One region of the Variovorax sp. HJSM1_2 genome, then DNA from elsewhere that is predicted to be linked to it. Evidence: predicted binding sites of a transcription regulator. Region 1 holds the regulator's gene; the other holds the start of a gene.
What was found. The regulator FNR, encoded in region 1, switches genes on or off when oxygen is low (the NO sensors DNR and NnrR bind a similar motif). The targets are predictions, from matches to a motif close to TTGATNNNNATCAA.

Region 1 (14,465 bases):
CGGGTGTATGGCGCGCGTGCGGTGATCAACGGGCTGGATCTGTCGATTCAGCGCGGCGAGTTTGTCGCCCTGCTGGGCGAAAGCGGTTGTGGCAAGACCACCTTGCTGCGCACCTTGGCCGGGTTGGATGTGGTGGACGCCGGCAGCATGGCCGCGCCGCCGCGCCCGGCCGTGGTGTTCCAGGAGCACCGCCTGCTGCCCTGGGACACGCTCTGGCGCAACGTGGCGCTCGGCTTGCCGGAGGCCGAGGCCAGTCGTGCGCTTGCGCTAGCAGCACTCGATGAAGTCGGCCTGGGCGACCGTGCCGACGACTGGCCGCGCAACCTGTCTGGCGGCCAGGCGCAACGTGTGGCCCTGGCCCGCGCCTTGGTGCAAGACCCACGCCTGCTGCTGCTCGACGAACCCTTTGCCGCGCTGGATGCACTGACGCGTATTCGCATGCAAGGACTGGTCAAGGAACTGGTGGCGCGTCACCGGCCGGGTGTATTGCTGGTGACGCACGACGTGGACGAAGCCATCGCGCTGGCCGACCGTGCGCTGGTGATGCGCGACGGCGTGATCGCCGCCGAGTACCCGGTCTCGGCCCAGGCGCGTGCCCACCGCTCGCACCCGGACGCGGTGGCGCTGCGCGACCAGCTGCTGACAGAACTGGGTGTAGTCGCCGAGCCCGCGCTTTAGCGTCCACTGCCGCAATTTGCTGTGCCCCAAGCGGGCACAGCACCTTTCTTTTGGCCTTCCATTTTTCTTTTGGAGAACGATTTCATGCTGACCCCTGAGCAAGCCTTGTCTGCCTTGTCCCGCCGTGGCTTTTTGCGCACCAGTTCTTTGGCTTCTTTGGCACTGGCCGGTGCTGGCGCCATGCCAAGCTGGGCCGCACGCACCGGCCGCAACACCGACACCGTGCGCCTGGGCTGGGGCCGTGGTGGTTTGCCGCTGCTGGCCAAACAACGCGGCGAGTTTGAAAAGCGCCTGGCCAAGGACAACATCAAGGTGCAGTGGGTCGGGCCGTTTCCCAACCACGCACCCTCCTTGCAGGCGGTGACCGGCGGCAGCGCCGACTTCAGTTTTGGCGGCAGCACCACACCGGCGCTGGCCGCCATCATTGCGGGATCGCCCCTGGTGTTCACCAATTTCCTGGTGGTCAACCCGCGCAGCACGGCCATCATTGCCAAAGACGCCTCGGGCATCAAATCCATCAAGGACTTGGTGGGCAAATCGGTGGCGGTCAACCGTTCTGGCCTGGGCGAGTTTTTGCTCGTGGCTGCGCTCGAAAAACATGGGGTTGACCGCAAGCAGGTGAAATTTGTCTACCTCAATCCGCCAGACGCGGCACCGGCATTTGGCGCGGGCAAGGTGGATGCGTGGTCGATGTGGAGCCCGGGTGTGGACATTGCACGCGCCGAGTACCAGGCCCACGACATCTTCTTTGAAGGCAAGGACCTGGACTTCGGCATCGACTTCAGCTCCTGGCTCACCACGCGCAAGTTCTCCGAAGAAAACCCCGACCTGGTGCGCGCCGTGAATGCGGCCTTTGTGGAGGAGGGCCAATGGGCCTCGGCCAACGCAAAAGAGGCTGAAATCATCAACCAGAAAGAAGGTGGTTACTCCGACGACGTGCGCAACACGCTGGCGGGCCTGAAGCGCAGCTACGACTTCCACGCCATCGACGACAGCAAGTTCGTCCAGGGCCTGCAGTTCGCCGCCGACTGGTTGGCGCAGCGGCAGATTCTGCCCAAGAAGGTGACGGTGGCGGACCAGCTCGCCAAGCTGTAAGACCTGCATGTCGGACTCTCTCCCGAACGATACTTCCACGTACACATCCACGCATTGGGGCGTTTACCGCCCGGTGGTCGAGGGTGGGCGCCTGCGTTCTCTGGAGCCCGCGCCCTGGGATGCGGACCCGTCACCCATAGGCCAATCCATCCCCGAGGGTATTCACGCACCCGCGCGGGTGCGCAAGCCGGCGGTACGCGAAAGTTATTTGCGCGCCGCACGTGCGGGCCATGCACACAGCAGCCCGCGCACACGCGGCCAGGATGCGTTTGTCGAAGTGGGCTGGGACGAAGCGCTGGACCTGGTGGCCAGCGAATTGCAACGCGTGCGCCAGCAGCACGGCAACAGCGCTATTTATGGCGGCAGTTATGGCTGGTCGAGTGCCGGGCGCTTTCACCATGCGCAGGGCCAATTACACCGCTTCTTGAATGGCTTTGGTGGCTACACCTACAGCGTGGACACCTACAGCCTGGGGGCGGGTCGTGTGTTGCTGCCACATGTGGTGGGCCCCACCGACGCCTTGCTGCAGCAGCACACCGCGTGGAGCGTGCTGGCCGAGCACTGCGAATTGTTTGTGGCCTTTGGCGGCCTGCCGCTGAAGAACGCGCAGGTCAGCCCCGGTGGCGCCAGCGACCACCAGTTGCGCAGCGCCCTGGCGCGTATGCAGGCGCGCGGCACACACTTCGTCAACATCAGCCCGCTGCGCAGCGACCTCGACGGTGTGGCGGGCGCCGAGTGGCTGCCGATTCGCCCCGGCACCGATAGCGCCCTGATGCTGGCGTTGGCCTATGTATGGATCAGCGAGGCATTACACGACACACAGTTCCTGGCCAGCCACACGGTAGGCTTTGAGCGCTTTGCGCCTTACGTATTGGGCCACACCGACGGCGTAGCCAAAACTCCGAGCTGGGCCGAGGCACTCACCGGCATAACCGCCGACAGCATCGTGTTGTTGGCGCGGCGCATGGCGGCGCACCGCACGCTGGTAAACAGCGCCTATGCCTTGCAGCGCGCGCGCCATGGCGAGCAGCCGTTCTGGATGACGGTGGTGCTGGCGGCCATGCTGGGACAGGTGGGTTTGCCGGGTGGCGGCTTTGGCTTGGGCTACGGCTGCATGAACAACACCGGCAGCGGGCGCTCGGCGTTTTCCGGCCCGCGTTTGCCGCAGGGCGACAACCCTGTCAAAACCTATATTCCGGTGGCGCGTGTGGTCGACATGCTGCTGCAGCCCGGCGCCGCATTTGACTACAACGGCAAGACGCTGCACTACCCCGATACACGGCTGGTGTATTGGGCGGGCGGCAACCCATTTCACCACCATCAGGATTTGAATCGCCTGGTGCAAGCCTGGCAACGGCCCGAAACCATCGTTGTGCACGAGCCGTTCTGGACCGCCACCGCGCGCCACGCCGACATCGTCTTGCCGGCCACCACCCCCATGGAGCGTGACGACATTGGCAGTGCTGCGAGCGACCGCTTCATGGTCGCCATGAAGGCCGTGCAGCCCCCGGTGGCGCAGGCGCGCGACGACTACCAGATCTTTTCCGACCTGGCCCAGCGCCTGGGCTTTGGTCGCCGCTTCACGGAAGGGCGCAACCCGCAGCAGTGGCTGGCACACTTGTTTGAGGGCTCACGCACACGCGCCCAAGCGGCTGGCATTGCGTTGCCCGCGTTTGAAGATTTTTGGCGCGAGGGCTTGTTTGAAATTCCCTTGCCGGAGCGGCCCACGGTGTTGCTGCAGGACTTCCGTGCCGACCCGCTGGCGCACCCGCTGCCCACACCTTCGGGGCGTATCGAGATCTACAGCGCCACCATCGCCGCGTTTGGCTACGACGATTGCCCGGGCCACCCGGTTTGGTTGCAGGCACCGGTGCCAACACACGCCCTGCACCTGGTGTCTAACCAACCCCTCACCCGCCTGCACAGCCAGTACGACCACGGCAGCGTCAGTATGCAAAGCAAGATCGCCGGGCGCGAGCCGCTGACCCTGCACCCGGCCGATGCCGCAGAACGTGGCATCAACGCCGGTGACGTGGTGCAGGTGTTTAACCACCTGGGCGCGTTTCTCGCCGGTGCGCGGCTCAGTGAAGACGTGGCGCGTGGTGTGGTGCAAATTGCCACGGGCGCCTGGTACGACCCTTTACACGACTCTTTGGTCGACCCGTTAAATGCCAGCACACCCGGCCGCCTGGACGTGCACGGCAACCCCAACATGGTCACGCCGGATGAGGGCAGCTCGCGTTTATCGCAGGGCTGCGCGGCGCAGTCGGCACAGGTGGAGGTGCGCTTGTGGACCCAAGCTGTGCCACCCGTGTGTGTGTTTGCGCCGCCGCGGTTTGCCCAGGAGCGCGCCTCGGCTGGAGCCGCTGTCGAGGCTACTGAGGCGACAACTTGAACACCGCCACCGTGTTCACCAGTTCTTGCGATTGGCTGCGCAAGCTGCTTGCGGCGGCGGCCATTTGTTCCACCAGTGCCGCGTTCTGCTGCGTCACCTGATCCATCTGTGTCACGGCATCACCGATCTGCGAGACACCCAGGCTTTGTTCGGTGCTGGCGGCGCTGATCTCACTCATCAGGTCGGTCACGCCGCGTATGCTGGTCACCATCTCTTGCATGGTGCTGCCTGCGCGGTCCACCAGGGCATTGCCGTGGTCCACGCGGCCCACGCTGTCGTTGATCAGCGCCTTGATCTCCTTGGCGGCACCGGCACTGCGGCTGGCCAGGCTGCGCACTTCACTGGCCACCACGGCAAAGCCACGCCCTTGTTCACCCGCGCGTGCGGCTTCCACCGCGGCGTTCAAGGCCAGGATGTTGGTCTGGAAGGCAATACCGTCGATCACGTTGATGATGTCGGCAATCTTCTTGCTCGAATCGCTGATGCCACGCATGGTCTCGACCACTTCGCTCATCACGCTGCCGCCCTGCAGCGCCACGGTCGAGCTGCCCTTGGCGAGCTGGTTGGCCTGTAGCGCGTTGTCGGCGTTTTGTTTCACGGTGGCGCTCAGTTCCTCCATGCTCGCCGCGGTTTCTTCCAGCGCGCTGGCCTGGTTTTCGGTGCGCGCCGACAGGTCGTGGTTGCCCTGGGCGATTTCTTCACTGGCGGTGGACACGGCATCCGAGCCCAGGCGTACACGGCTGACGATGGTCGACAGGTTGGCCTGCATCTCGGCCAGACTTTGTAGCACCTGGCTGACCTCATCACGGCCACTGGTGTCTATGCGGCTGGTGAGGTCGCCGCGCGCCACGGCGGCAGATACCGCAGTTGCATGCGCCAACGCACGCGAGATGCCCTGGACCAGCACCACGCCGAACGCCACGGCTACCGCCACGCCCAACAGAATGCAGGCGATGGCGGTATTGCGAATGCTCTCGTAACGCGACACCGCCTTTTGATATTCATCCTCGGCCACATCGGTCTGCAGCTTCATCAGCGCATCGATGGACTGCTGCACACCTGCGGCTTGCGCCGCGACCTTGGTCTGGTACAGCGTCTGCGCTTCATCCAGGTCGCCCTTGCGCAGCGCCTCGGCCGTCGGGCCAATGCCGCCGCGTGAAAACGCCGTGGCGGCTTCGTTGAAGGCCTTGGCCAGGCGCTCTTCTTCGGGTGTCAGCGTGGTCGCCATGTAGTCTTTCCAGACGGCCAGGTTCTTTTGTACGTTGTCGCGCAGTTCCTTGCTGTTGCGCTCTATGGTGGTGTTCTCGGGCCGGATCAGCATTTCCATCACCAAGGCGCGGTTGCGGTTGATGATGTAGTTGATGTCGGCCAGTTGCTTCAGCGGCACCGTGCGGTCTTGGTAGACGGTGCGCAAACCTTCGTTCGATTGCTGGGTGCCGTAGAGGCCCAGCAAACCTATGCCTATGAGCAGCAAGGACAGCAACGCGATCAGAAACGACAGCCGGGTGGAGACTTTTAAGTTGTTCATAAGTGGGGATTGGGCCAAGGGTGAAACGCACACATCGATGTATGGCGTTGCATGGCAGGGTGTTGGGGCTGGGCCTTGAAAGGATGACGCGGTGTGTGTTGCCAAGCAAATGTGAATGAAGAGGTGCGTCGTTGATTGCCCTGCGCTTTCAATGGGTCAACGGCTTTTGGCCATTGCCCATGAATTCGGCTGCATGTTTGGCTTTTCTCCTGAGGCTTTTCGGCCTTAGAACGCCGAACTTGAGCCGACCACGCTCGACTCGTTGTGTCAGATCGGCAACTGCGTGGTCGACAACACTTGTTTCAACACCATGAAGGTGCGGATCTGCCGCACGCCCGGCAGATAAAGCAGTTGCTCGGCGTGCAGGCGGTTGTAGCTGTCGTTGTCGCGCGTGCGCAGCAGCACGAAGTAGTCGAACTCGCCGGTGACCACATGGCACTCCTGGCAGCCCGATACCTTTTGCACTGCCTTTTCAAACTCGGCAAACGAGGTGGGTGTGGAGCGGTCCAGCACCACACCAATCATCACCAGCGTGCCGCAGTCGAGTGCGGCCGGGTCTAGCAGCGCCACCACCTTCTTGATCAGCCCCAGGCTCTTCAAGCGCTCCACGCGCCGCAGGCAGGCCGGGGCGCTGAGGTTCACCTTGGCGGCCAGCGCCACATTGGAGACCGAGGCGTCGCGCTGCAGTGCGCGCAGTATGGCGCGGTCGGTACGGTCGAGCGCATTCTTGTCAGGCAATTTTGTTGTGCTCATGGCTTTTTAAGCGGAATAAAAGTACTTTAATGAAGAAAAAATCTCGCCTGAGTTTCGTTGAAGGCGCATATTTTGCAACCCTAAAACAAGGGCTAGCTCCTAGGATTCAAGCCATGTTTTGAACAAGGAGCACTGTCTTGAACCTGCAAAAATTTCCACGCTACCCGCTGACCTTCGGCCCGACACCGATTCAGCCCTTGAAACGCCTGAGCGCACACTTGGGCGGCAAGGTGCAGCTGTACGCCAAGCGCGAAGACTGCAACAGCGGACTGGCGTTTGGCGGCAACAAGACCCGCAAGCTGGAGTACCTGATTCCCGAAGCGCTGGAGGGTGGCTACGACACCCTGGTGTCCATAGGCGGCATACAGTCGAATCAGACACGCCAGGTGGCGGCCGTGGCGGCACACCTGGGCTTGAAGTGTGTGCTGGTGCAAGAGAACTGGGTCAACTACTCCGACGCGGTCTACGACCGTGTGGGCAACATCGAGATGTCGCGCATCATGGGCGCCGATGTGCGCCTGGATGCGGCGGGCTTCGACATTGGCATACGCAAAAGCTGGGAAGACGCGATGCAGAGTGTGCGCCAGGCGGGCGGCAAACCATTCCCGATTCCGGCCGGTTGCTCCGAGCATCCAAAAGGCGGGCTGGGCTTTGTGGCCTTTGCCGAAGAGGTGCGGCAACAGGAAGCCGAGCTGGGTTTCAAGTTCGACTACATCGTGGTCTGCGCCGTCACCGGCAGCACACAGGCCGGCATGGTGGTGGGTTTTGCGGCCGATGGCCGGGCCGACCGCGTGATCGGCATCGACGCTTCGGCCAAGCCGCAGCAGACCTTTGACCAGGTGCTGCGCATCGCCAAACACACGGCCCATCTGGTGGAGCTGAACCGCGACATCAGCGCCAAGGACGTGGTGCTGGACACGCGTTTTGGCGGGCCCGAATATGGCCTGCCAAACGAGGGCACCTTGGACGCTATTCGCCTGTGTGCGCGCATGGAAGGCATGCTCACCGACCCGGTGTACGAAGGCAAGTCCATGCACGGCATGATAGAGAAGGTGCGTTTGGGCGAGTTTCCTGCGGGCTCGAAAGTGCTGTACGCCCACCTGGGCGGTGTGCCCGCGCTCAACGCCTACAGCTTTCTGTTCCGCAACGGCTGAGCCGCGTCATGCAGCGGCTGCGCAGTGCCACAGTCGAGGGTTGTGGCACACACATGCAGTGGCTGTGCGAGGCCAATTTGGTGGACGAAGCCTTGCGCACAGCCGCCTTGTTGGAGCGTTCGCATGCGCTGGGTGTCGAGCTGTGGCGCGTGGACGATTGGGGCGCGCTGGTGGAAGATGGCATAACCAACGAGCGCTTGTGGCTGCAGGGCCTGCGCCCGCAGATCAACAGCCGTTTTGAGCGTTTGTTGCTCGCCACCCACGGGCCGATTCTGGCGCTGACGCGTGGCGAACGCGCCACGCCAGAATTGCTGCGGGCCTTTGCGCCGCCTGGCCGTCGTTATCTCAGTGTGGGCGGAGCCGATGCTGCCGCCATCGTGCAAGCCGCAGTGCGCCTGGCGCAAGATGATGGCGGCGAGTGGATACGCCTGGCCGTGACCTGAGCCTAGGGCCGCAGCACCAGCACCGGAATGTGCGAATGCGTCAGCACGTGCTGCGTCTCGCTGCCCAGCAGCAAACGCTTCAAGCCGTTGCGCCCGTGTGAGGCCATCACAATCAAGTCGCAGTTCTGGGCGGTGGCGGTTTTGATCACGGTCTCGGAGACCAGGTCTGACTTGGCCGTGAGCCCTTGCACCGTGACTCCGCGCTCGGCGCCTGCCGTGACCACGGCGCCCACCACTTGTTGTGCCGACTCCTGCCATTTCTTTTCGACATCGGCGATGGCGCGGGTGTCTATGGGTGCTGCACCTTCAAAGTAGCTTTGCGGATAGTAGGGCACGACCTTCAGCGCGATGAGTTCGGCCTTCAGGTCTGCGGCCAGCGCGATGGCGCTTTGCACGGCCTTGTCGGACAGCTCGGAGCCGTCGGTTGCCACCAGAATGCGTTTGTACATGGTGTGTCCTCCTTGGGTCTAGACACGCGGGCTTGCGTGACAAAAAGCATCATACGCAGCAACAGCAAATTTGCGAGCCCAGTGATGACCCTGGTTGATACAGGTCATGGCGCGCTAGAAAACGTCAACGCAGCGCCACCCAAAATACCAGCCCACCGAGGGCGAGTACCAGCAGCGGGCTGAGCCGCTTCCATGCCGCCAAAGCGATGGTGGAGAGGGCCGCCACCGACCAGGCCCAAACGCCGCCTTCGGCCGCACGCAACACCGTGCACGACGCGGCCAAAATCAAACCTGCTGCCACCGGCGCCAGGCCGGATTCAATGGCGCGTACCAGCGGTTTGCCCCGGTAACGCGACCAGACATGCGCCAGGGCATAGACCAACACCGAGCTTGGCAAAAAAATCGCCACCGAAGTGAGTAACGCGCCCCAGATGCCGGCCACCTGCCAACCCACCAAGGTGACCAACAAGGCGCCGGGCCCGGGGGTGATGCGTGACAGTGCGTACAGGTCGAGAAACTGTGCGTCGCTCATCCAGCCCTGCACGTTGACCGACTGGCGGTGAATGTCGGCCACGATGCTTTGGCCACCGCCCACCGTCAGGAACGACAGTGGCGCAAACACCGCCAGCAGGCTGCTCAATAGCTGCAGGTTCATGGCGTGCTGGCCTCGGCTGCTGCCTCAGCACGTATACGCCGCCATGCCAGCGTGATGGACAGCGGTGCCATCACCCCCACCACCCACAGCAGCGGCAGGCGCCAGAAGAAGATGGCGGCAAACGTGGCCAGCAAAATCAAGCTGCGCGCCCAGCCTTTGGCGGCATGCAAGGCCGCACGCAAGCCGGTTTGCAGCGACAGCCCCACCGCTGCTGCCGCAATGCCGGCCAGCACCACATGCACACCGCGTACATCGGCCACGTGAGAGAACACACTCGCCAAGGTCAAGGCCACCACCATGGGTGGCAACACGATGCCGCAGGCCGCGACCACCGCGCCGGCGCCGCCCAGCAGTTGAAAGCCAATCCAGATCGACAGGTTGACGACGTTGATACCGGGGAACGCCTGCGCCAAGGCCAGGCCGCTCAAGAATTCCTGCTGCGTGAGCCAGGCGCGGCGCTGCACAAACTCGCGCAGCATCCAGCCGCTGAGGCCGCCGCCGAAGCTGGTCAGGCCGATTTTGGAGAAGGCGAAAAAGAGGCTACGCAGCGTGGGCGCGGTGTCGGCTTGCAGAGGCATGGTCTGAGCGCTTAAAGCCTGTTCAAAATCTATTGAGGCCCCAATGGATTTTGAACAGGCTCTTACTGGGCAGAGTGGCGAGAAAAATATTCTAGGAGCGCTGAGCCATCTTCGCTGCGGCGCTGTTGCCCACGGTGTGTAGCTTTACATGGCGCTGCTGGCCGTGCTTGAAGAAAAAATGCCTTTGGCGCTTGGTGGAAAAGCGCAAGATGCTATTGAATTGGTAGCGCTAGCCTGCGCTTAGGATGCACAGCCTTGCAGGTTGACCAGCCGGTTCAGCTTGTCCGCATCCAGAATACGCACGTGCCGCTGTTTGACTTCAATCAGCCCGTTGTCGACCAATTTGGAGAAGGTGCGGCTGACCGTTTCGAGTTTCAGGCCCAGGTAGCTGCCGATCTCTTCGCGTGTCATGCGCAGCACCAGTTCGGATTGCGAGAAACCCCGCGCATGCAGCCGCTTGGCCAGGTTCAGCAAAAAGGCCGCCACACGTTCTTCGGCACGCATGCTGCCGAGCAGCAGCAAGACGCCATGTTCACGCACGATTTCGCGGCTCATGATGCGGTGCACGTGATGTTGCAGAGCGTTCACCTCGCGTGAGAGTTCGCCCAGGCGGTCGAAAGGCATTACACACACCTCGGCATCTTCCAGCGCCACGGCGGTACAGCTGTGCACTTCGTTGACGATGCCGTCCATGCCCATGATTTCACCGGCCATCTGAAAGCCGGTGACCTGTTCGCGGCCGTCCTCGGAGGCGACGACGGTTTTGAACACGCCCAGGCGTATGGCATAAAGCGAGGCAAAGCTGTCGCCCTGGTGAAACAAGGTCGTGCCGCGTTTGACCGTGCGGCGCGAGGCCACCACATCGTCTATGCGCACCAGTTCTTCGGCCGTGAGCTGAGCGGGCATGCACAGTTCGCGCAGATTGCAATTGGAGCAGGCGATCTGTATGGCGCCTGGCAGCGGTTGGGGCGTTCTATGGTGGCCAAGTGCGGGGTGGGATGACATAAATCAAATTTTGCGGCATTCCCAATGCTGCGGCACTGATATGGGTCAATAAGTTGCCGCTTGTGTCGCGGCACATTGTGTGCATACGGTCTATACGTCGCCATTTCCTCTAGGCCTTGGTTTTTTTCGCGCGTCGCCGGCGCAGAGAAGCATACGTGGCATTTCTTGAGGTTTGTTCGGCGTGACCTTTTGCTTGAACCGAGTGTTGTCCCATGAGCATGATCACACCCGAGGTATTGCGCCGCATGGATCAGCCAGGTCCGCGCTACACCTCATACCCCACGGCCGACCGCTTTGTCGATGGTTTTCAGCCAGCCGGCTTTATTGCCGCGTTGGCTCAACGGCGCGAGCATGCCAACGCGGGGCTGGTGCATCCGCTGTCGCTGTATGTGCATATCCCTTTTTGCGAGTCGCTTTGTTACTTTTGTGCCTGCAACAAAATCGTGACGCGACAACGCGACCGTGCCCAGGAGTATCTTGACTATCTGACGCGCGAAGTCGCCCTGCAGGTGGCGCACCTGGGGCCGGGACAGGCCGTGAGCCAATTGCATCTGGGCGGCGGCACGCCCACTTTTTTGAGCGACGAGCAATTGGCGCAGCTCATGCAGCTGTTGCGCGACAACTTTCGCTTAGCACCCGATGGCGAGTTCTCCATCGAGGTGGATCCGCGCACGGTGACACCCCAGCGCCTGGCCAACCTGGCCGCGCTGGGTTTTAACCGGCTGAGTTTTGGTGTGCAGGATTTCGACCCTGCGGTGCAACAAGCCGTGCACCGGGTGCAGGCCGCCGAAGAGGTGTTTGCCCTGGTCGCGGCGGCCAGGGCGCAGGGTTTCAAGTCCATCAACATCGATTTGATCTATGGCTTGCCGCGGCAGACCGCAGCCTCGTTTGCGCGCACCCTGGAGCAGGTGCGGCAACTGCGCCCGGACCGGCTGGCGCTGTATGCCTATGCCCATCTGCCCGAGCGCTTCAAGCCGCAGCGCCGCATCGCCCAGAGCGAACTGCCCGTGCTGGATGACAAGCTGGGGCTGCTGCGTCTGGCCTTGGACAGCCTGGTGCAGGCGGGTTATGTGCATGTGGGAATGGACCACCTGGCCTTGCCTGGTGATGCCCTGGCCGTGGCCAAGCGGCAAGGCCGGCTGCACCGCAACTTTCAAGGTTACAGCACACAAGCCCATTGCGATTTGCTTGGACTGGGGGTGTCGGCGATTGGCCGTATGGGCGCGCTGTTTACGGAGAACGCGCGGGATTGGGCGCATTACCGCAGCTGTATAGACCAGGGCCAACTGCCGATTGCACGTGGGTTGCTGTTGTCGCGCGACGATTTGGTGCGCCAGAGTGTGATCATGGCGTTCATGTGCCAGGGTGAGGTGCAATTTGAATCAATTGCCACAGCGCATTTCATTGACTTTCGGCGTTACTTTGAGCCTGAACTCGCGGTGCTGGCTGAATTTGAGCGCGATGGTTTGCTGGAAATGAATCTTGCAGACCAGGGCGCTATCCGCGTCACCGCCATTGGCTGGTATTTAGTGCGTACCATCGCCATGGTTTTTGATCGTTATTTGCAATTAGCGCGGGGTGAGGGACGTGAAAGGTTTTCGCGCGTGGTGTAAGCGAAGACCCTTGCAGGGCCAAAGAATTGACGCCTAAGCGACACTCGGGTCAAATTGGTAACAAGATGTCTTTGATTCGCGGCATAATCTTTTGATGCCACAACGCCCAAATTGCATCTTATTTTATGGATGTGCACCAATCAGTTTGGATTGATATCGGCCAACTTCGGCGTGGCATGTACATACAGCTCGACCTTGGGTGGATGGAACATCCGTTTCCGAAGGGCAGCTTCAAGATCGCTTCACACGAGCAAATTGGTGCGATCCGCTCACTCGGCTTGAGCCGGCTGCGTTATTACCCCGGCCAAAGCGACCCCGCCAGCGAAAGCGACTTTGCGGCTCTGCAGGAGCAACTGCCCCCGGGCATGACAGTCGCGCCCGATGAGGCGCCGGCATCCATTGGTGCCGAAGTCCCTGAACCTGCGATCGCTGCCGCCGCAACGCCTACCGTGACGCGTATGCAGGAAGTAGAGTGGTTGCGCAGCCAGCGCCGTGAGCAACTGGCCAACCAGCAACGCAGCCTGGAGCGCTGCGAGCGCAAGTTTGGTGAAGCCATGGTGCGCTTCCGCCGTCTGGCTGCTGCGGTCGGAGAGCAGCCGAAATCCGCCGCCGACCAAGCTGCCGAGCTGGTGCAAAGCTGCGTGGCCGAGGTTTTGGGCGCCGGTGATTCGGCGATTCGCCTGTTGTCCGAAACCATGGGCGACCGCAGTTCCGAGCATCCCGTCAATGTGATGGTGGTTTCGTTGCTGCTGGGCAAGGCGCTGGCATTGCCCGCCACCGAGCTGCAGTCGCTGGGTATGGCCGCGGTGTTGCACGACATTGGCAAGACGCAGGTGCCCGAGCGGCTGCGCGCCATGGACGAAAAGTTTTCCGCCAGCGAGCGCATTGGATACCGCGAGCACGTGGCCTTTGGTGTGGCGCTGGGCAAACGTATGGGCTTGGCGCCCGAGGTGCTGCTGGGCATGGCGCAACACCACGAGTTGGTCGATGGCTCGGGCTTTCCGCAAGGGCTGCGCGGCGAGCAGATGTCGCAGGCGGGCAAGATTCTTGCACTGGTGAATCTTTACGACAACCTGTGCAATCCTGCGCGCCTGGTGAATGCGATCACGCCGCACGAAGCCCTTTCGATGATCTTCGCCCAGATGAAATCCCGGTTCGACACCGCCACCCTGGGCGCTTTTATCCGCCTGATGGGGGTGTACCCGCCGGGTTCGGTTGTGCAATTGGTCAACGATGCCTATGGTGTGGTGGTTTCGGTGAACTCCGCCCGGCCACTGAAGCCGCGTGTGATCCTGCATGACCAGAATGTGCCACGCGCCGAAGCGCTGATCGTCGATCTGGAACAACGCCCCGATCTGGGCATACGGCGCAGCCTGAAGCCGGCGCAACTGTCGGCCTCGGTACGTGAATACCTGGCCTTGCGTCCGCGTGTTTGTTACTACGTCGAGCGCAGTGGCGGCCTGGACCGTTTGGGAAGCCAGGCGTGACCCTGCCGGCGTTGGGGAGCCTCATCGAGGCGATGCTGGATGCTGTGTGTGTGGTGGAGCCCGGCACGCTGCATATCCTGGCGGTCAACGACGCCGCGGTGCAACTGCTCGGTGCCGGCCGCTTGAGCCTGGTCGGCCGGGTGGTAACGGACTTCATGGTGGCACTCGAAGACCAGTTTTTCTGGGAAGAGGCGGCCACCGGGCACGCCGATGGCATCCACTCGGAGACCAAGCTTCTCACTGCGCAGCAAGAGCCTAGGCAAGTCGAGCGCCGTGTCACGCTGACCACCTTGTCCGATGGCAGTTCCGCGTTTGTGGTGTGCCTGCGTGACCGCAGCCAGCACCGCCGCATGGAAGACGAATTGGAGCTGGTGCTGGCGGAAATGCAGGCCACGCTGGAGGCCACGGCCGATGGTATTTTGGTGTGTGATCTGCACGGCAACACCACCGCCTGCAACCGCCGCTTTGCCGAGATGTGGGAAATGCCCGAGACCATGCTGCTGCGTCGCGACGACGACGCGCTGGTCTCGCACATGGCCGAATCCACACTCGATCCCGAGGCCTACCGCCAGCGCCTGGAGGGCTTGTCGCTGTCGCCGCTGACGGAAAGCTCCGACCTGCTGGTGCTGCGT
Region 2 (14,465 bases), on a different contig from region 1:
CATGGTGGACTCTCGGTCTAAGCAGCTAAAACTGCGATGTTTGAAGAATAAGGGTTAACCCTAGAAAAGCAATAGCCGATCTATGCAGCTTGCGCATAACCTCAAACATCGCACCTTCACGCCACCTCAGAAGCTGTTTTGTGCGGCATTTGTCACGCCGCCTCTAAACTGCGGTGTGGCCCCCGCCACACCGCCTTTGAACACCTTAACCCGCCACTCACATGAAAATCCAGCTGCTGTCCGACCTGCATCTTGAACAGGCGCCGGACTACCAGCCGCGCATCGCTGCGGGCGTGGAGGTGCTGGTGCTGGCCGGCGACATTGGCTCGTACCAGGAGCGTTCACGCCTGCGTGAAGACGACTTTGGCCTGCGCCGTTTTTCACCAGCAGCCAACGGCCCGGCCTGGCCGCGCACGCTGTATGTGCCGGGCAACCATGAATTCGATGCCCTGGAATTCGAGGCCACCACCACCCGGCTGCGCAGTCTGTGTGCTGATCTGGGCATTGAATGGCTGGAGCGCCAGGTGGTGCACATCGGCAGCGTACGTTTTGTCGGCACCACTTTGTGGAGCGACTTTGACGCGCTCGCCAGCCGCGCGACGACCCTGCCCGACCTGCTGCGCCAGCGCGACAAGGCCTTTCGCGCGGCCAACTACTACCTGCGCAAAAACACCACCCTGCTGCAAGGCCAGCCCATGCTGGCGCAGGAGATGCGCGAACTGGCGCTGCAGTGCCAGGCCTGGCTGGTGGATGCGCTGAACACCCCACACGCCGGGCCCACCGTGGCGGTCACCCACTTCGCACCCAGTTTGCGCAGCGCCGATCCACGCTATGGCGAAACGCCGGGCACCGCCGGTTTCTGCAATGCGCTGGACAGCTTATTTGCCCAGGCCGATTTATGGATACACGGCCACCTGCATTGCCCCATCGACTACACCGTGACGCAGGCCACGGCCGCAGGCGAACACCGCTGCCGCGTCGTGGCCAACCCCCTGGGTTATGCCGCCAAAGGGGAACAAGTGGCCTTCCAGGACCATTTCGTGGTCGAAGTCTGAAAATCTGTTCTAAGCGGTCGATTCACCCAGGCCGGTCAGCGCTTCGATCAAGCTATCAAACACCAAACGCACCCGGGCGGGCACAGGCGCACGCTGCGAACGATAGACAAACAACGTCCAAGGATCGGGCGCTTGCTCATCAAACAAACGCACCAGGCGTCCGGCGCGGATGTAGGGTTCGGCAAAAAAGGCCGTGAGCTGGCCAAAGCCTATGCCGGCCAATACCGCCTCACATTCGGCCTCGGCATGGTCGGTCACAAAGGTCGGAGCACTGGGACTCATCTGGCGGCCGCCCTTGAACAACCAGGGCCACAACCTGCCGGTATTGCGGTCAACCAGGGCGGTAGTGGGCAGCGCAAACAATTCCTCCAGGCTGCTGGGTTGACCCACACGTTCCAACAGCGCAGGCGCGCCCACCACCACAAAGTCGGCCTTGCCCACCGGACGCGCCACGAACCGGCTGTCACGCATGAAGCCGATACGCACACCCACGTCGATCTGCTGGTCGACCACATCGGCAATGGCTTCGGACAAGCGCATGTCCAGCACCAGGCCGGGATGCTGGGCTGACAAAGCCGACAAATGGCCGAGCACGAACTGCCGGCCTATGAAGGTGGGCGCAGCGATACGCACCACCCCCGCATGCGCCGATGCGGTGCGCCGGTCGCTGCGGTGAAACAAGCCGTCCACCCCGCCCACGGCTTCACGCGCACGCGGCACCAGTTGTTCGCCAAAGGTGGTGAGCTGCACGCCGCGTGTGCTGCGATGGAACAGCGGCTCACCCAGTTCGTCCTCCAGTTCCTTCACCACCCGCGTCACCACCTGGGGTGATACCGCGAGCCGTGCTGCCGCCTCGCGAAAGTTGCGGGTTTCGGCCGCAACACAGTAGATGCGCAGCGCTTCCAGACGGTTGGACATGGTGGGGATCAAGGTACGGGGGGAGGCTTCAGTGTGCCATTTTTTGGAATTCTGAACTCGCGGCATGTCAATTTACGGATCACCGGCCCAATTTCAGAATTCAACCCGTGCCGCACAAACCCCATCAACCGATTAAGGAATCACCATGAACATCACCAGCAACATCGAAAACAAAGTCGTCATCATCACCGGCGCCAGCAGCGGCCTGGGTGAAGCCAGCGCCCGCCTTTTGGCGGCACGCGGCGCCCGCCTGGTGCTGGCCGCGCGCCGCACCGACCGCCTGCAAGCCCTGGTCAAAGAACTCGAAGCCAGCGGCGCCCAGGCCATCGCCGTGGCCACCGACGTGGTCGACATGGACCAGATGCAGACCCTGGCCGACGCCGCCCTCAAGCGCTTTGACCGCATCGACGTGTTGGTGAACAACGCCGGCATCATGCCGCTGGCGCCGATTGCCAAGGGCAAGGTGGACGAGTGGAGCCGCATGATCGACGTCAACATCAAGGGTGTGTTGCACGGTATTGCCGCCGTCTTGCCCACCATGACCGCACAGAACAGCGGCCACATCATCAACATCGCCTCGGTCGCTGGACTGAAGGTTTTCACGCCCATTGGCACCGTGTACAGCGCCACCAAGTTTGCCGTGCGCGCCATCTCCGAAGGTTTGCGGACCGAGGCGCCAGCCGGTGTGCGCACCACCATCGTCTCGCCCGGCGCGGTGGAGTCTGAACTGAAACACGGCAGCACGGATGCGGATGCCGTCGCAGGTGTCGCCGCCTTCTACGAAGCGAATCAGATCCCCGCCGATTCCGTGGCCCGCGCCATTGTGTATGCAGTGGAACAGCCCGCTGAAGTGGACATCAGCGAGATCGTGTTGCGCCCCACCGTGCAGGAGTTCTGAGCGCAAGCTGCAAGCCGGTTGCAGCAAAACTCCTTACAAGTTTGACCAGTATTAAGGCGACCATCCGTCAGCATGCATACACTGTTGCTTTCAACCTGGGAGACCTTGCATGAAGATTCTGCTCGCTGTGGATGGCAGTCCGTACACCAAGAAGATGTTGGCCTATCTGGTCACCCACCCTGAACTGTTCGGCCAGAGTTCGCAATTCACGGCCTTCAACGCGCAGACGGCCCTGCCACCACGCGCCAAAGCCGCCCTGGGTTCGGAAGAGGTCGCCAAGTACCACGCAGAAGAAGCCGAAAAGGTGCTGAAGCCGGTTGTCAAATTCCTGGCGCAAAAAGGCATAGACGCCACGTCGGCCTACAAGGTCGGCTCCACCGCCGATGTCATTTCCAAGGCCGTCAGCACCGGAAAATTCGACCTGGTGGTGATGGGCTCACACGGCCACAACGCGCTGGCGAAACTGGTCGTGGGCTCGGTCACCACCCAGGTGCTGGCCAAGTCCGAGGTGCCGGTGCTAGTGGTTCGCTAGTGTGTCCCCAGGGCGGCCGCAGCGGCGTCGATCAAGGCGTCGCTGAGGCTGTCCAGGGCATCCGACTGCAGGTTCCAGCAGTGCCAGTACAACTGCACCGCTTGGTGGTGCGTGGGCAGCACGTTCACCAGAAAACCCTGCTCCAACAGACCGCGTACCAGCAGTTCGGGCACCACGCTGATGCCCCAGCCGGCCAGCACGGCACGCACCTGGCCCTCTGAGCTGGGCACAAACAACTGGTTCAGCGCCACGCGCTTCAAGCCAAACGCGGCGCCGACAAATTCCGTTTGCATATCGTCCTTGCGGTTGAACGCGACAAACGGCACACGGCGAAAGTTGTGCGGCGTGAGTTGGCTGCCGGCCAACTTGTCACGCACCAAATCTGCACTGGCCACGGCCACGTAACGCATAGACCCCAGCGGCGCCACACGGCAGCCGCGCAAAGCTTGCTTGAGCGTGGTGACACAGCCCATCACATGGCCTTCGCGCAGCCATTCCTGGGTGAAGTCCTGGTCGTCGGCAATGATTTCCAGCGGAAAACCCTGCTGCACTATGCCTTCCAACGCGCCCATGGCCCAGGTGGCAATGCTGTCGGCGTTGATGGCAATCGAAATGCGCTCTTCGTCGCGTGTGCCCCCGGCCAGGCCCGGCGCCAGGTCTTGCATGTCGCGCTCCAGGTCGGCACGCAGCAGGCGCAACTGTTTGGTGTGTTTCAGCAGCAAGCGCCCCGCCGCCGTGGGTTTGAGCGGGCGGCTGCGCACGATCAGCACCGTGCCGGCCTGCGCCTCCAGCGAACGCAGGCGCTGCGACACCGCCGACTGCGTGATGTTCAGGCGCTGCGCCGCGCGCTCGAAACCGCCCTCTTCCACAATCGCGGCCAGGCATTCCAACGCGTCCGGGTCAAAGATACTCATAAGGGCTTGAACACCGCTTGGATTATTAGGCCGACTGATAAATTCATAATTAGTTTAATTCTGCTGTTAATTCTCGGGCCGTCAAATCACACTTCGGTCTATGAAAATCATCGTCTTGGGCGCCGGCATCATTGGCATCAGCACCGCCTGGCATCTGCTCGAACGGGGCCACGAAGTCACCGTGGTCGACCGCCAGGGCGATGCCGCACTGGAAACCAGCTTTGCCAACGCCGCGCAGATCTCCGTCAGCTACTGCGAACCCTGGGCCAACCGCGACGCGCCGGGCAAACTCCTGAAGTGGATGTTCCGCAACGACGCACCGCTGTTGTTCCGTCCGCAACTCGACTGGCAGCAATGGCGTTGGGGGCTGCAATTTCTGAGCCAATGCAACGGCACGGCCTTTGAACGCAACGTGCAGCAGATCGTGGCACTCGGCAGTTACAGCCACCAGGCGCTGAAAGACGTGGTGCGCCAGACCGGCATCAGCTACAACCGGCTGGAGCGCGGCATCGCCCATTACTACACCGAGCAAAAGGCTTTTGACGCCGCCGGCGACGCCGCCGCCCTGATGCGCAAATTCGGTGTGGCGCGTGAGGTGGTGAGCCGCGACGAGCTGCTGCGCATAGAGCCAGCCTTCAAACCCTTTGGCCAGCGCATCGTCGGTGGCACGTTCACCGCCAGCGACGAAAGCGGCGATGCCCGGGTCTTCACCCAAGCGCTGGCCCAGCGCTGCAGCGCGCGTGGTGCCGAGTTTTTGTACCACCACGACGTGGTGCGGCTCAACCGCGCGCAAAATGCTATTGAATCCGTAGCTGTGCGCGCCAATGCAGCAAGCGCTGGGGGCACATTTGATTCACAAGTCAAAACCCTCAAGGCCGATGCCGTGGTGGTGGCCTGCGGCTCGTACTCCGCGCCGCTGCTGCGCAGTGTGGGCGTGGATTTGCCCATCTACCCCGGCAAGGGTTATAGCGCCACCTTCAAACTGCTGCGCCCCGAACTGGCGCCCATGGTGTCAACCATAGACGACGAAGTGAAATGCGCCATGAGCCGCCTGGGCGACCAGTTGCGCGTGGCCGGCACGATTGAACTCGGCGGTTTTGACCTGTCGCTGAATACCCCCCTGGCCCAGGCACGCTGCCGCCTTTTGGCCGAGCGTATCGAGGCCGTGTTGCCCGGCGTGTGCGACACCCGCAGCGAGGCCGAAGGCGGCCAGCCACGCTTCTGGACCGGGCTGCGCCCCGCCACCCCGACCAACGTACCCTATATAGGACGCACCAAGGTCGGCAAGTTGTGGGTCAACGCCGGCCATGGCACGCTGGGCTGGACCCATGGCGCGGGTTCGGGCAAGGCCATGGCGGCGCTGCTCAGCGGTGAACTACCGGCGATGCCGTTCAACTTTTACGGCTTCGAACGCGCCCGGCACGCCATGCGGCCGATCACCGCTTAGGCACTCTCAAGGCGGTGCGCCTCGCGCAGGCAGGCCTGAAACGCCAGCGTGACGCGCGACGGCTCGGGTGAGCGCCGCACAATGCTCAAGAACCGGCAGTCGTAGCGAAACAGCGCCGGGCGCACGGCGCGCATCAGCCCGGCTTGCACAAAACCTGCGGCGTAATGCTCGGGCAGAAAACCCAGGTAGCGGCCGGACAAGATCAGCGTGGCAATCGACTCCTGGTCAAAACCCGTGGCCGTGCGCTGCAGGTGCACCTGGCGGCTGATTTCCATGTTGGGCGAGTGGTAGCCCAGGCCGGCAAACGCGTGCGCGCGAATGTGCGTCCACTCCAGCGTTGCGTGATCCGCCGCAAACAGGGGATGTGTGGCACCGCAATACAAGTGCATGGTTTCGCCAAACAGGTCGTCGTAGCTCAGGCTGTCCGAGTTGCGGTGGCCCGGCACCACACCGATCTGGAAGCGTCCATCCATCACACCCCGCTCGATGGCGTTGATAGGCGCCACGTGTAAGTTCAGCGCCACCTCGGGCGCCAGTAGCCCAAAACGCGCAATCGCTTCGCCCAGCCGTGCTTCGGGGTTGCTTGCGGTTTTGTCGAACACCGCAATGTGTAATTGCCCGCCCATGCGCTGGTGGATTTCGTCCACGCGGTGGCGAAAAGCATCGGCCCCGGCCAGCAGGCGCAGGGTTTCGTCGTAGATCTGCTGGCCTTCGGGTGTGACCGCAAAACCGGCCCGGCCGCGCCGGCACAGCGTCAGGCCCAGCCGGGTTTCCAGGTCTTTGACGTGGCGGCTCACGGTGCTGATGCCGATGTTCAACTCCAGCTCGGCCGCCGCCATGCCGCCACATTCCACCACCACCTTGAACACGCGCAGCAGGCGCAGATCCATGTCGCTCAACTGGCCCAGCAAGGTATTCAAATCTGCACCCTCATTACTTTCATAAACCCGCAACTAAACAGTGATGATTATCTATAGATAAGAGTATTGCGCCCCATCAAAATCCTTCGATTGACTCTTAACCCCGACACAACACCACCCGCAGGAGCCCTCATGGACATGACCGACGCCAACCGCCTCGCAGCCCCGCGCACCGACGCCGCCTGGCTCGACGCCCACTGGATGCCCTACACCGGCAACCGCGACTTCAAAGCCAACCCGCGCTTGATCGTCGGCGCCAAGGGCGTCTACTACACCGACGCCGATGGCCGGCAAATTCTGGACGGACTCTCCGGCCTGTGGTGCTGCGGCCTGGGCCACGGCCGCACCGAGTTGGTGGAAGCCGTCACGCGCCAGATGGCCACACTCGACTACTCGCCCGCGTTCCAGTTCGGCCACCCGCTGTCGTTCGAGCTGGCCAACAAGCTGAAGGAACTCACTCCTGACGGCCTCGACCACGTGTTCTTCACCGGCTCGGGCTCTGAAGCCGCCGACACCTCTTTGAAGATGGCCCGTGCCTACTGGCGCGCCAAGGGCCAGGCCAGCAAAACTTTGCTGATCGGCCGCGAAAAGGGTTACCACGGCGTCAACTTTGGCGGCATCTCGGTCGGTGGCATCGCCGCCAACCGCAAGGTGTTTGGCCAAGGTGTTGCGGCCGATCACCTGCCACACACACAGTTGGCCAAAAACGCGTTCTCGCGCGGCATGCCGGCCCAGGGCGCCGAACTGGCCGACGAGTTGCTCAACCTCATCACACTGCACGACGCTTCGAACATTGCCGCCGTGATCGTCGAGCCGTTTGCGGGCTCGGCCGGTGTGGTGATTCCACCCCAGGGCTACCTGCAACGCCTGCGCGAGATCTGCACGGCGCACAACATCCTGCTGATTTTTGACGAAGTGATCACCGGCTTTGGCCGCGCGGGTGCCATGACCGGAGCCGAGGCGTTTGGTGTCACGCCCGACATCATGAACGTGGCCAAACAAATCACCAACGGCGCACAACCCATGGGTGCGGTGCTGGTGAAGAAGGACATCTACGACACCTTCATCAACCAGGGTGGCCCCGACTACATGCTGGAGTTTCCGCACGGCTACACCTACTCGGCCCACCCCGTGGCCTGCGCCGTGGGCCTGGCCGCGCTGGACATTCTGGTGCGCGAAAACATGGTCGACAAAGTGCGCGCCATCGCGCCGCATTTTGAAAACGCCGTGCACAGCCTCAAAGGTGCGAAACACGTCACCGACATCCGCAACTTCGGCCTGGCCGCCGGCATCACCATCGCCGCCTTGCCCGGCGAACCCGCACGCCGCCCCTACGAGATTGCCATGGCGATGTGGAAGAAGGGCTTCTACGTGCGCTACGGTGGCGACACCATCCAATTGGCGCCGCCGTTCATCATCGAGCGCGGCCAGATTGATAGTTTGATCAACGCGCTCGGTGAGACTCTGAACGAAACAAACTAAAGCACACCTCCAGTCGTCGCGCACCACGCCGACATCGGTGTATTGCGCGTGGCTGGAGAATCTTTGCCGCGCGCTGGCAAGCGCTGGTGCCCGGGTGGCCCCTACGGTAGCCTGAATCTGCACACCCTGCAGGGCTTATGCGCCTCGTACAGAATCGGGGCATCTCATCAGCTAGGCACCCATCCACATGTCTCGTCGCGTCCTGTTTCTCGTCGCCTCCACCCGTGAAAGCGGCCATCTGGGCAATACCGAATGGCTGGCCCAGCAGGCCGCCGCGGCCCTGCCGTCCAACACCCCCACCACCTGGCACCACCTGGCGCAGATGCAGTTGCCCGCGTTTGTCGACCTGCGCCACACCACCGGCAGCTACGCGCCGCCAACCGCCGACCTGAAAACCCTGTTGGATGCCACGCTGGCCGCCACCGACATCGTGCTCGTGGCCCCCGTCTACTGGTACAGCCTGCCCGCACACATCAAAACCTACATCGACCACTGGAGCGGCTGGATGCGTGTGCCGGGCCTGGACTTCAAGGCGCAGATGGCGCAAAAGACCCTGCGCCTGATCACCACCAGCGGCGACCGTGCCAAGGCCCAGCCGATGATGGACTCGGTCAAACTGTGCGCGCAGTTTTTGGGGATGACCGATGGCGGTGTGTTGTGGGGCAAGGGCGGGCCGCCCAGGGCGGTCGAGGCCGATACCCAGGCCGTGGCCCAGGCCGCAACATTTTTGCTAGCGTCTTCCGCAAGCCAGTAAAGCGCCAGCGGCCGATTGCATTCACCAGAACTGCCCCCGGAGAAACACCCCATGTCGACAACTCAAGAAGCCCCGGAACTGGTCATAGACATCGTCTCCGATGTGGTCTGCCCCTGGTGCTATATCGGCAAACGCAAGCTAGAAGCCGCACTGGCCTTGCCTGAGGCCGCTGCCCTGCCCCAGCCGGTGCTGCGCTGGCACCCGTTCCAGCTCAACCCCGACATGCCGCTCGAAGGCATTGCGCGCCAGCAATATCTGGAAGACAAGTTTGGTGGCCCGGAACGCGCCGCCACCATTTACGCGCGGGTCAAAGCCGCCGGCCAAGCTGTCGGGCTGCAACTGAACATCGACACCATCAAGCAGCAGCCCAACACCCTGGCCGCCCACACCCTGCTGGCCTACGCCCAGCAAAACGGCCGCGACGGCACCGACATCAAGGAACGCCTGCTGCGCGCCTACTTCACCGAGAACCGCAACATCGGCGATCTCGATGTGCTGGCCGCAATTGCCGATGAAGGCGGGCTGGACGGCCACGCGGTGCGCCACTTCCTGGGCACCCTGGAAGCCCGTGCCGCCGTGGCCGAAGGCGACCAGCGGGCGCGCGAGATGGGCATCAACGGTGTGCCGTTTTTTATCTTCAACCACAAGGTGGCGCTGTCGGGCGCACAAGACCCGGCGCAGCTGCTGCAGGCGATGCAGCAGGCATTGCTGCCCACAGCCACCGCCTGAGCGCTAAGCCAACTTAGCATCTGCAGACTGCGCAAGGGCTAGACCCGATGCGCCGCGCCTCGCGGTGCGCCTAGAATTCGACTGCCTAAATGCAAGTGAAAGCCGGCTGTCGCCCTGGCGGCCGGCGCATCTGCACACATCCGAGACATCACCATCATGCTGAAGAAAATCCTGTCGCTGGCCATCGTGGCCGCCGCCGTGGCGACACCCGCCGTGTCGTTCGCGCAAAGCTACCCCGCCAAGCCCATCCGTTTGATCGTGCCCTTCCCACCCGGCGGCGGCACCGACATCTTGTCGCGCCTGGTGGCCGCCAAACTCACCGAATCCACCAAGTGGACCGTGGTGGCCGACAACCGCGCCGGTGCCGGCGGCACCATTGGCATCACCGAAGCCACGCGCGCCGCGCCCACCGGCTACGACCTGGTGATGGGCCAGAAAGACAACCTGGTGGTTGGCCCCTGGCTGTACAAAAACCTGCCCTGGGATCCCACCAAGGACCTGACCGCCATCGCCCACGTGGCCTACACACCCATCGTCATTGCCACCAGCGCCAACTCGCGCTTCAAAACGCTGGAAGACGTGGTCAAGGCGGCCAAGGCTGCGCCCGACACCATCACCTACGGCTCGCCGGGCAGCGGCACCACCATCCACCTGGCGGGCGACCTGTTTGAAAAGGCCGCCGGCATCAAGATCCGCCACGTGCCCTACAAAGGTTCCAACCCGGCCATGATAGACGCGCTGTCGGGTAACATCGACCTGCTGGTGTCGTCCGTGCCTTCGGCCATCACACAGATCAAGTCCGGCAAGATGCGCGCACTGGCCGTGACCTCGGCCAAGCGCAGCAGCTCGTTCCCCGACGTGCCCACCGTGGCCGAATCGGGCTACAAGGGTTTTGACGTGAGCACCTGGTACGGCATCTTCGCGCCCGCCAACACGCCCAAAGACGTGGTGACCACGGTCAACGCCGAAGTCAACAAGCTGTTGGCCACCAACGAAATGAAGGACGCCATTCACGCCCAGGGCGCCGAACCACAAAGCATGACGCCCGAGCAGTTCTCCAGCTTGCTGAAGACCGACTACGAAAAGTGGAAGGGCATCGTGCAGGCTTCCGGGGCCACGGTCGAGTAAAAATGTTAGGCCCTTCGGGGCCTTTTTACTGCGCGGTGCGCGTATGAATGCCTTCGAGCCGACGATAGATCCAACCTGATAGTCCTATGCCTATTCAACACGCTATTTGGCAAGTTGGCCAGTCACCGATTCAAGTGCCGCTTGCGCGTCTTGCCAGCGAACGGCTGCTAGAGGAGATGATCGTCCGGGAGCCGCGGATCCTGTCTAGCGAATGGATGCTGATTGGCAAACAGGAAATCACTAGCCATGGTGGCCGGATCGACCTTTTGGCTATCGCGCCAGACGGCGCACTTGTATTAATCGAATTGAAACGGGATCGCACACCACGAGATATCGTGGCGCAGGCATTGGACTACGCCTCCTGGGTCGCGGAATTGACGCCTGACCGTATTGTTCAGATCTACAACCGCTTCTCCAATGGTCAAAGTTTAGAAACAGACTTTCAACGCCGCTTTGGCACAGAGCTGGATGAGGAAACACTCAACCATTCACACCAGATCATCATCGTGGCGTCCGAACTGGATGCATCGACCGAACGCATCGTGGGATACCTGAATGCCCGCGACATAGCCATCAATGTCGTGTTCTTCCAAGTGTTTGAAAACGCCGGTCAGCAACTTCTCAGTCGGGCCTGGATGATCGACCCGGGAGAGACCCAAGCAAATGCTGCAACTGCCCCTCAAAGTAAGGGCGAAAGAGCGCCTTGGAACGGTGAGTTTTATGTCTCTTTTGGCGACACCTCCAGCCGCAGCTGGGAGGATGCGAGACAGTATGGCTTTGTCAGCGGCGGCGGAGGTAGCTGGTACAGCCAAACCCTAAAGTTGCTGTCTCCGGGGGATCGCATCTGGGTCAAGATCCCCAAAAAAGGTTTTGTTGGCGTAGGCGAGGTTTCGGAGTCGGTCCAATCAGCGAAAGACTTTAAGGTCGAAACGCTGAAGGGAGAGCAGTTAGCCATAGATGTTCTTCAACACGGTAGCCTGTACCGTCAAACAGCGAACGACCCCGAACAGGCGGAGTATTTTGTGCGCGTGAAATGGCTGGATACGGTTGATGTCGCCCACGCATTCCACGAGGTCGGACTGTTCGGCAATCAGAATACGGTCTGTCAACCAACTACGCCTAAGTGGACACACACCGTCGAACGGCTGAAGTCCGTTTTCCGAAACTGGAAAGCTATGGCATAGCCGGATGAAGTACTGCCACTGACACGTATAGACGGGCTCACTCTCCGCGCGCCAGCCGCTCGCTCTTCCAATACACATCGTCCCCGCCGTCCATGCGGTTCAGCACCCGCGCCAGCACAAACAGCAGATCGCTCAGGCGGTTGAGGTAATGGCGTGGCGAGGGATTGAGGCTTTCTTCCTGCTCCAGCGCCACCACGGCACGTTCGGCACGCCGCGCCACGGTGCGGCAGACATGGGCCTGGCTGGCGGCACGGCTGCCGGCGGGCAAGATGAACTCCTGCAGGCGTGGCAACTGGGCGTTGTGGGTGGCCAGCGCCTCGTCCAGCGCCAGCACGGCTTCGGGTTTGAGCAGTTCATAACCCGGCACCGACAACTCGCCGCCCAGGTTGAACAACTGGTGCTGAATTTCGACCAGTAACGGGCGCACATCTTCCGGCAGCGGCTCACACAGCAGCAGGCCGAGGTGGGAATTGAGCTCGTCCACGTCGCCCATGGCGTGCACACGCAAGTGGTTTTTCGAGACGCGGCTGTTGTCGCCCAGGCCGGTGGTGCCGTTGTCTCCGGTGCGGGTGGCGATTTGCGTGAGGCGTTGGCCCATGGGGGGTTCCTTTGTGCAACAAATGGGTGAGAACGGAGCCAATAGGCCGTATTAAGTCGTTAATTCTTTGTGTGTTAGTTACACAAAGACAGCAAATGTATGAGCCGCAACAGCAGGCAAGAGTGCTCGCTTTGTGCGGCACGCTGGGGTGGAATGGCCGAATGTTTCACTTATCCGCAAGAGTAATATGACCGAAAAGCGAAAAAACCTCGCCTCTGTAAGCGCCACTGCCAGCAAAACGGCGAAACAAGCGACGGTATACCTCACCAATTTTGAAGTCAGCAGTGTGGCCCTGCTCGCCACGTTGGTGCTCGGTGGTGCGGCCACCCTGCATCTGCGTGCGCGGGCTGACGAGGCAAGCTCCGCCAAACCCAACACGCCTTATGTACAAGTGTCGGGCATCAGCAGCCGCAGTGCTACGCTGGCATTTCAGCGTGCCGATAACAACCGCGACGGCAAACTCAGCCGCGAAGAGGCCGAACGCCTGCCCGCCGTGGCCGAGGTGTTCCAAGAAAACGACCGCAACAAAGACGGGTATTTGCAGCCAGAAGAGTTTGAACAGGCGATTCGGCAATAGGCCTGGGCAGCGCCGCTCAGAGGCGGCAAACCACAGGTGGAATGCCGCGGCGGCATGAAGAAATTTCACAGCGCCCATGTCTGCCCTGCCAACACCGATGCGCTCACATTGGTTCACAATGGCGGTCTACAGGAGACCCCATGAACGCCCCCAGCCACCCCTCGCACCTGCAACCCCAAGTCCAAGCCCGTGACGTGCCCCCGGCATTGATAGACGCGCTGAAACAGCGCTTTGCCGAGCGTTGCTCGACGGCGATGGCGGTGCGCGAACAGCATGGGCGCGATGAGTCTTCGTTCACCATGCCGCCGCCCTCGGCGGTGGTGTTTGCCGAGAGCACACAGGATGTGGCCGACGTGGTGCGGCTGGCCAGTGAATACGCGGTGCCGGTGATCCCGTTTGGCGCGGGTTCGTCGCTGGAAGGCCATCTGCTGGCGGTGCAAGGTGGCATCAGCCTGGACGTGAGCCGCATGAACAAGGTGCTCTCGGTCAATGCCGACGACTTGACCGTGACCGTGCAGCCCGGCGTGTTGCGCAAGCAGCTCAACGACGAGATCAAGAGCACCGGCCTGTTTTTCCCCATAGACCCCGGCGCCGACGCGTCCATCGGCGGCATGTGTGCCACACGCGCCAGCGGCACCAACGCCGTGCGTTACGGCACCATGCGCGAAAACGTGCTGGCGCTGGAAGTGGTGACGGCCAGCGGCGAAGTCATACGCACCGGCACACGCGCCAAAAAGTCCAGCGCGGGTTACGACCTCACACGCCTGATGGTCGGCAGCGAAGGCACGCTGGGTGTGATCACCGAGATCACGCTGCGCATCTACCCGTTGCCCGAAGCCATTTCGGCGGCGATCTGCTCCTTCCCCAGCATTGAAGCTGCGGTGCGCACCACCATCCAGGTGATACAGCTGGGCGTGCCGATTGCGCGTGTGGAGCTGATAGACGTGAACACTGTGCGCATGGTCAACGCCTACGCCAAGCTGGGTTTGCGCGAAGAGCCCATGCTGTTGATGGAGTTCCACGGCTCGCCCACGGGCGTGAAGGAACAGGCCGAGCTGGTGCAGGAGATTGCCTCTGAGTTCGGCGGCAATGCCTTTGAATGGGCCAGCACCCCCGAAGAGCGCACGCGCCTGTGGACGGCGCGGCACAACTCCTACTTCGCCGCCGTGCAATCACGCCCCGGCTGCAAAGCCATTTCCACCGACACCTGCGTGCCGATCTCGCGCCTGGCCGACTGCCTGCTGGATTCGGTGGCCGAGGCCGATGCCTCGGGCATTCCGTACTTCCTGGTCGGCCACGTGGGCGACGGTAACTTCCACTTCGGCTACC

Region 2: ACFQ95_RS22355 (universal stress protein) is a predicted target of FNR. The motif match lies at 2,913-2,926, and genes of this name have one in related genera.

What each region holds. Positions count from the first base shown of each region.
Region 1 is NZ_JBMOXA010000001.1:160,858-175,322, forward strand. Features, by position in the region: gene ACFQ95_RS00725 (ABC transporter ATP-binding protein) at 1-678, shown strand, start outside; gene ACFQ95_RS00730 (NrtA/SsuA/CpmA family ABC transporter substrate-binding protein) at 763-1,773, shown strand; gene ACFQ95_RS00735 (molybdopterin guanine dinucleotide-containing S/N-oxide reductase) at 1,781-4,168, shown strand; gene ACFQ95_RS00740 (methyl-accepting chemotaxis protein) at 4,149-5,696, opposite strand; gene ACFQ95_RS00745 (Lrp/AsnC family transcriptional regulator) at 5,964-6,449, opposite strand; gene ACFQ95_RS00750 (1-aminocyclopropane-1-carboxylate deaminase) at 6,587-7,603, shown strand; gene ACFQ95_RS00755 (hypothetical protein) at 7,612-8,046, shown strand; gene ACFQ95_RS00760 (universal stress protein) at 8,049-8,495, opposite strand; gene ACFQ95_RS00765 (chromate transporter) at 8,620-9,150, opposite strand; gene ACFQ95_RS00770 (chromate transporter) at 9,147-9,728, opposite strand; gene fnr (fumarate/nitrate reduction transcriptional regulator Fnr) at 9,969-10,733, opposite strand; gene hemN (oxygen-independent coproporphyrinogen III oxidase) at 10,946-12,346, shown strand; gene ACFQ95_RS00785 (HD-GYP domain-containing protein) at 12,472-13,833, shown strand; gene ACFQ95_RS00790 (sensor domain-containing protein) at 13,830-14,465, shown strand, end outside.
Region 2 is NZ_JBMOXA010000030.1:2,115-16,579, reverse strand. Features, by position in the region: gene ACFQ95_RS22375 (hypothetical protein) at 1-3, opposite strand, end outside; gene ACFQ95_RS22370 (metallophosphoesterase) at 222-1,055, shown strand; gene ACFQ95_RS22365 (LysR family transcriptional regulator) at 1,065-1,973, opposite strand; gene ACFQ95_RS22360 (SDR family oxidoreductase) at 2,119-2,871, shown strand; gene ACFQ95_RS22355 (universal stress protein) at 2,981-3,403, shown strand; gene ACFQ95_RS22350 (LysR family transcriptional regulator ArgP) at 3,400-4,317, opposite strand; gene ACFQ95_RS22345 (D-amino acid dehydrogenase) at 4,418-5,764, shown strand; gene ACFQ95_RS22340 (LysR family transcriptional regulator) at 5,761-6,654, opposite strand; gene ACFQ95_RS22335 (aspartate aminotransferase family protein) at 6,817-8,166, shown strand; gene ACFQ95_RS22330 (NAD(P)H-dependent oxidoreductase) at 8,354-8,920, shown strand; gene ACFQ95_RS22325 (DsbA family oxidoreductase) at 8,972-9,649, shown strand; gene ACFQ95_RS22320 (Bug family tripartite tricarboxylate transporter substrate binding protein) at 9,806-10,777, shown strand; gene ACFQ95_RS22315 (hypothetical protein) at 10,864-11,961, shown strand; gene ACFQ95_RS22310 (cob(I)yrinic acid a,c-diamide adenosyltransferase) at 11,999-12,559, opposite strand; gene ACFQ95_RS22305 (hypothetical protein) at 12,747-13,136, shown strand; gene ACFQ95_RS22300 (FAD-binding oxidoreductase) at 13,277-14,465, shown strand, end outside.